Linked DNA regions of Azospirillum brasilense. The protein of the gene in region 1 interacts with the protein of each later gene in a pairwise test. Links are inferred from orthologs where the notes say so. Each region holds a gene or a part of one and is shown in the gene's direction. Other genes may lie near its edges.

What was found.
Region 2: the proteins of H1Q64_RS02560 (region 1) and H1Q64_RS23590 interact in binary tests that used the Escherichia coli proteins (3 or more experiments, as listed by UniProt). The link is inferred for Azospirillum brasilense from one-to-one orthologs.

What each region holds. Positions count from the first base shown.
Region 1 is NZ_CP059449.1:542,558-545,801, forward strand. Bases 261-3,189 are described here. They hold H1Q64_RS02560 (3-deoxy-manno-octulosonate cytidylyltransferase), read left to right. Parts: upstream 261-1,295; coding sequence 1,296-2,084; downstream 2,085-3,189. Other genes in these bases: H1Q64_RS02555 (c-type cytochrome), read right to left, coding at 505-1,038; H1Q64_RS02565 (prephenate dehydratase), read left to right, coding at 2,099-2,983; nudC (NAD(+) diphosphatase), read right to left, coding at 3,111-3,189. Outside these bases: H1Q64_RS02545 (DNA polymerase III subunit gamma/tau), read right to left, coding at 1-172; more of nudC, read right to left, coding at 3,190-3,244. UniProt on the Escherichia coli protein: Activates KDO (a required 8-carbon sugar) for incorporation into bacterial lipopolysaccharide in Gram-negative bacteria.
Region 2 is NZ_CP059451.1:191,534-194,725, forward strand. What follows is about bases 52-2,928. They hold H1Q64_RS23590 (TetR/AcrR family transcriptional regulator), read left to right. Parts: upstream 52-1,104; coding sequence 1,105-1,752; downstream 1,753-2,928. Other genes in these bases: torA (trimethylamine-N-oxide reductase TorA), read left to right, coding at 52-959; H1Q64_RS23595 (MDR family oxidoreductase), read left to right, coding at 1,801-2,793. Also shown: more of torA, read left to right, coding at 1-51. UniProt on the Escherichia coli protein: Involved in response to both electrophiles and reactive chlorine species (RCS). Represses the transcription of the nemRA-gloA operon by binding to the NemR box.

The sequences.
Region 1 (3,244 bases):
GGGCGATGCGGCCCGAATGGATGGCGTTGGTCAGGGTGCGGACGAGCGCGTCCTGCCCGATCAGCTCGGCAAAGCTCTTCGGACGGTATTTCCGCGCCAGCACCCGGTAGGCAAGGCCCCCGGACGTCCCGGAAACGGAAGAGGACATATCGGCAACGGTGGTATCGGTCACGCGGCTGGCCCGGTAATCGGCTTCACGACGGAGCGCAGAATAGCGTCACGGCACGGGGCTGTCGCCGTTTCAATTCGCTGCAGGAATTTATGGGGAAGGGTGGGAGACTGGACGAACGACCCGAGCCGAAACTCGTTACGGCTGCTTCCTTCCGGACCTGACCGGGTTGGCGAGGGACTCGTCCGCCGCCAGCCTCCCGCGCCTTATATCGGCGATAGGACCATCATATGCAAGGCCAATCTGCCGGCGTTCCGTTTGAGGGAGAACGAAAAAGCCCCGCGTCCGATGGAACGCGGGGCTTTTGCCTGTTTCCCGGATGGGACCGCCGCAGGTTACTGCGGCAGCGGCGCCGGGCTGTCGGACAGGGATCGCAGATAGGCGATGATGTTCGCCCGCTCCTGGTCCTTCTTCACGCCGGCGAAGGTCATCTTGGTGCCCGGCGCGTAGGCCTTCGGGTCGTAGAGGAAGTGGTTCAACTCGTCGTAGTTCCAGGGGCCGGCCTTGCCCTTGATCGCGTCGGAATAGGCGAAGCCGTCCAGATGGCCGTGCGGGGCGCCGACGATGCCGTAGAGGTTCGGGCCGACCTTGTTCGCCCCCCCCTTGTCGAAGCTGTGGCAGGCGGCGCAGGCCTTGGCCGCGGATTGGCCAGCGGCGGCATCGGCCTTGGCGAGCAGCGGGGCGATCTCGGCCGGGCCGGACGGGGCGGCGCCACCGCTGGGGGCCGGAGCGGCGCCCTCCGGCATGGCCACCACATAGGCGGGTTTCTCAGGCGTCTTCGGGTGCACCAGAACTTCCGCGGCGAAGCCGGCCAGCATGGCGATCAGACCCGCCAGCAGCACGGCGCCGAAAATCTTGTTCCACTCCATGCTCATAACGTCTTTGTCCCCTTTTTTGTCGTGCCGCGGGTCCGTCGCCAAGGGCTGGCTGGTTCTCCGCCGCACGATAGCGTGACCGCGGCGGCTTGTCACCGCTTCGGCCCCCTCCCTTGCCACAGGAATATCGGTTCTCCGACTGTTGGCCACCTGAATATTGGAGTGACGCCGCTTGACGCAAAGGGCGATCCATGGTTCACCCGCGCCACCTTTCCGAAGCGACAGGGGGCCGTTCCATCATGAACGCCGACATGAACGCCGGCGCAGACATCCAGGGCACAGCGAACCCGCCGCCCTCAAATCCAATCGTCGTGATTCCCGCCCGCATGGCCTCCACCCGCCTGCCGGGGAAGCCGCTGGCCGAAATCGGCGGCGCGCCGATGATCGTGCAAGTGTGGCGCCGCGCCATGGAGGCGGAGATCGGCCCGGTGGTGGTCGCCTGCGCCGAGCCGGAGATCGCCGCGGCGGTGGAGGCGGCGGGCGGCACCGCCGTGCTGACCCGGCCCGACCATCCCTCGGGCTCCGACCGCATCTTCGAGGCGGTCAGCCTGCTCGACCCGGAGGGGAAGTACGACGCGGTGGTGAACGTGCAGGGCGACCTGCCGACCATCGAGCCCGCCGTGGTGCGCGCCGCCTTCGCTCCGCTGTCCGACCCGCAGGTCGACATCGCCACGCTGGTGGTCGAGATCACGCGGGAGGAGGAGCGCACCGACCCCAACGTGGTCAAGGCCATCCTGGAGCTGCCGCCCGGCGCCCGGCGGGGCCGCGCCCTCTATTTCAGCCGCGCCACCGCGCCCTGGGGCGACGGGCCGCTGTTCCACCACATCGGGCTGTACGCCTACCGCCGCGCCGCGCTGGAGCGCTACGTCCGCCTGCCGCCCTCGGCGCTGGAGCAGCGTGAGCGGCTGGAGCAGCTCCGCGCGCTGGCCTTCGGGATGCGCATCGACGCCGCCGTCGTTGACGCGGTTCCGCTCGGCGTCGATACTCCCGCCGACCTGGAGCGCGCCCGCGCGATCCTCGCCAAGCGCACTTCCCTTTAAAAGAAGACCTCCCGATGACGACCTCGAACGTGATCGCCTTCCAGGGCCTGCCCGGCGCCTATTCGGACCTGTCCTGCCGGACGGTCTTTCCGGACATGACGACGCTGCCCTGCGCCACGTTCGAGGACGCCTTCGCCGCGGTGCGCGAGGGGCGCGCGGCGCTCGCCATGATCCCGGTGGAGAACTCCATCGCCGGGCGCGTGGCCGACAACCACCATCTGCTGCCCGAAGGCGGCCTGCACATCATCGGCGAGCATTTCCAGCGGGTGAACCACCAGCTCCTCGCCCCGAAGGGCGCGACGCTGGCCGGGCTGAAGACGGTGCGCAGCCACATCCAGGCGCTGTCCCAGTGCCGCAACATGACGCGGGAGCTGGGGCTGACGGCGATCTCCCACGCCGACACCGCGGGCGCCGCCGCCGAGATCGCCAAGCTGGGCGACCCGCAGCACGCCGCCATCGCCTCCTCGCTGGCGGCGGAGATCTACGGCCTGGACATCCTGAAGGGCGGCATCGAGGACGCGGAACACAACACCACCCGCTTCCTGATCCTGTCCCGCGAGCCGAAGACCCCGCCGCTGCCCACCGAAGGGACCGGGGCCAAGATCATCACCACCTTCGTCTTCCGCGTGCGCAGCGTGCCGGCGGCCCTCTACAAGGCGCTGGGCGGCTTCGCCACCAACGGCATCAACATGACGAAGCTGGAAAGCTACATGGTCGGCGGGCATTTCACCCAGACCCAGTTCTACGCCGACGTGGAGGGCCATCCGGAAGAGCGCTCCCTGCGTCTGGCGCTGGAGGAGCTGGCCTTCTTCGCCCGCGCCGGCGAGGTGAAGATCCTGGGCGTCTACCCCGCCAACCCCTTCCGCTATCAGGAAAGCCAGCGCATCGGCGAGGATTGAGGAAAGGGGCGAGCGGCGCTTGCTCCCACCCTTCCTACGGCTTCGCCGCGGGCCCCTTCCCTCCCCTGCGCAGCGGGGGAGGGTTAGGGAGGGGGCAATGACCGAGGGGGCACGCGATGCGACGCCCTCACTCCCCCTCGGCGATCCACTCGTCGATCAGGCGGCGGGCGATGCTGTCGGGGCGGGCGAGACGGAATTCCTCGCTGGGGGTGAAGGTCCGCAGAAACTCGCGGTCGAACCAATGGGCCGTCTCCAGCTCCT
Region 2 (3,192 bases), on another replicon or contig:
GGACCGCCTCGGCCCGCCATGCCGACATCGTGCTGCCGGCGACGACCTCCTACGAGCGCAACGACATCGAGCAGGTCGGGGATTACGCCCTGAGTCACATCGTCCCGATGAAGAAGATCGTCGATCCGGTCTTCGAGGCGCGCAACGATTTCGACATATTCGCCGCCATCGCCGACAAGCTGGGCAAGGGCTACGCCTTTACCCAGGGCCTCAGCGAGATGGACTGGATCCGCGGCATCTACGAATCCGCCAAGATCGAATCGCGCGCCAAGGGCATGGAGATGCCGGTCTTCGACGTCTTCTGGGACAGCAACAAGCCGCTGGAATTTCCGCTCGGCAAGGAGCAGGCCGATTTCGTTCGCCATGCCGATTTCCGCGCCGATCCCCTGCTGAACGCGCTGGGGACGGCGTCGGGCAAGTTCGAACTGTATTCCGCGGCCATCGAGAAGTACGGCTATGACGACTGCCCGCCGCACGCCACCTGGATGGAGCCGGTGGAACGGCTGGGGGGCCCGTCGACCCGCTATCCCCTGCATGTGGCCGCCAACCACCCGCAGATGCGCCTCCACTCCCAGCTCTGCGGGACCGTCAATCGGCAGAGCTACGCCATCGCCGGCCGGGAGCCTTGCTGGATGCATCCGGAGGACGCGCGGGCGCGCGGGTTGTCGGACGGCGATGTGGTCCGTGTCTTCAACGACCGTGGCCAGATCCTCGCCGGTTTGAAAGTCACCGACGACATCTGCCGCGGTGTGATCCGCATCAACGAGGGGGGCTGGTTCGACCCGGCGAACGCGCGGGAAATCGGCAGCCTGTGCCGGTACGGGGACGTCAACAACCTGACGACCGGGCTGTCGACCTCGAAGCTGGCGCAGGCCAACTGCGGGCACACCGGGGTTGCCGAGGTGGAGCGGTTCAAAGGAAGCCTACCACCCGTTGCGGTCTTCAGCCAACCTGCGTGAGAACCGGGGCAAGAGCCGATGTGATGGACGGCCTTACCGTCACATCGGCTCAATCGCGCTGTCCCCGCGCGATCGAACGGCGGCGCCGTGCGCCACGTAAAATTGGCGCTTTAATTTTATAGACGGTCGGTCTATAATTGTGGACATGAACACGACCGACCCATCTTTGAAGCCTCGCCGACGGGGGCGCCCTCCGAAGCAGGATGGCGCCTATCTCGACACCAGGGAGAGGTTGGTCAGGACCGGCGTCGCCATACTCACGGAAAAAGGATTTTCCGCCGTCGGCATCGAGGAAATCCTGGCGTCGGCGGGCGTGCCGAAGGGATCTTTCTATTATTACTTCGGCAGCAAGGAAGAGTTCGGCGGTACGCTGATCGCTGCCTATGCGGAATACTTCGCGCGGAAGCTGGACCGCTGGTTCCTGGACGAGTCCCGTCCTGCGCTGCAGCGTCTGCGCGACTTCGTCGAGGATGCCAAGGCGGGCATGGCGCGGTTCGACTTCCGCCGTGGATGCCTGGTTGGCAATCTCGGCCAGGAAATGGGCACGCTTCCCGAGCCGTTCCGTGAAAAGCTGAATCTCGTCTTTCTGGATTGGCAGGCCCGCACATCCCACTGTCTGCGGGCAGCGCAAGCGGCCGGACAAATTGGGATCGATCTGGATTGCGATCACTTGGCCGAGTTCTTCTGGATCGGCTGGGAGGGTGCCGTGCTGCGGGCAAAGCTGGAACGAAGCCCCGCCCCTCTCGACGCCTTTTCCCGCGGCTTCTTCGCGGCCTTGCATCTTCAGGCATAGACCGGGCGTCTTTGGACGTCACCCGCACCCAACCCGTAGGAGGGTTCAATGTTTCAAGCCATCTTGATCGAGAAGGACGGCGCGGACGTCCGCGCCGGCCTGTCCACCGTCGATGACGACCGCCTGCCGGCGGGCGACGTGACCGTCCGCGTCGCCCACTCGACGCTGAACTACAAGGATGCTCTGGCGATCACCGGGAAGGCGCCGGTGGTCCGCAGCTATCCCATGGTTCCGGGTATCGACTTCGCAGGTGTCGTGGAGCATTCGGCACACCCCGCCTACAAGGCCGGCGACAAGGTCGTCCTCAACGGCTGGGGTGTCGGCGAGCAGCACTGGGGCGGCCTTGCGGAAAAAGCACGCGTCAACGGCGACTGGCTGGTCCCGCTGCAAAGCCCGTTCACGCTCCGTCAGGCGATGGCAATCGGGACGGCAGGCTACACGGCCATGCTCTGCGTCATGGCGCTCGAACGGCATGACGTCACGCCGAACAAGGGGGAGGTTCTGGTCACCGGCGCCGCCGGCGGGGTCGGCAGCGTCGCCGTCGCCCTGCTGTCGAAGCTCGGCTACGAGGTGGTGGCCGTCACCGGCCGCCCGGAGGAGGCCGGTTACCTCAAGGCGCTAGGCGCCAAGGAGGTGCTTGACCGCAAGCAGTTCCAGGACCCCGGCAAGCCGTTAGCCAAGGAACGTTGGGCCGGTGCCGTGGATGTCATTGGCGGCCAGATCCTCGCGAATGTCTGCGCGGCCATGAAATATCGCGGCACGGTGGCTGCCTGCGGTCTTGCAGGTGGCATGTCGCTGCCCACGACCGTGGCACCCTTCATCCTGCGCGGCGTGACCTTGGCCGGGGTCGACAGCGTCATGTGCCCCAGGGAATTGCGGATCGAGGCCTGGCGCCGCCTGGCCGATGACCTTGATCCGGCTAAGCTGGATGGCCTGACGAGGGAGATCGCCTTGTCCGATGTGATTCCCACCGCCGCCAGCCTGCTCGACGGGCAGGTCCGTGGCCGCGTCACCGTCGCGATTTCTCCCACACCCGAATAAGTGCACTGATCAGAATTCCACAACCGCTCTGGACGGTCGCTTACCGGCGGTCTCCACCGACATCGCTGCTCATGCATCTCGGAACCCACCAGGAAGGCTCAGCCTGCGCAGCAAGCTCTCCGTTGGGTTCCGTCAGCCTTCGTGTCAGCTTGATCGTTTCGGCGGTGCTGCCGTAGATAAACTCCCCGTTCTCATGACATCGGAAAGGAGCGGTTCCGGCACGGTCCGCCTAAGCCGCCGCTTTCGCCACTCAGCAGGGGAACGATAACGCGTAGCTGAGCTTAAGTTCATGCCGCGTTCTCACCTCCCGGACAATTTGCGCACTTTCGTGTAGTGACCCCGATGAGGCGCAAGCGACCGAGGTGGCCATCGCCGCCGCGGCCCTCAACCGCATGCTCG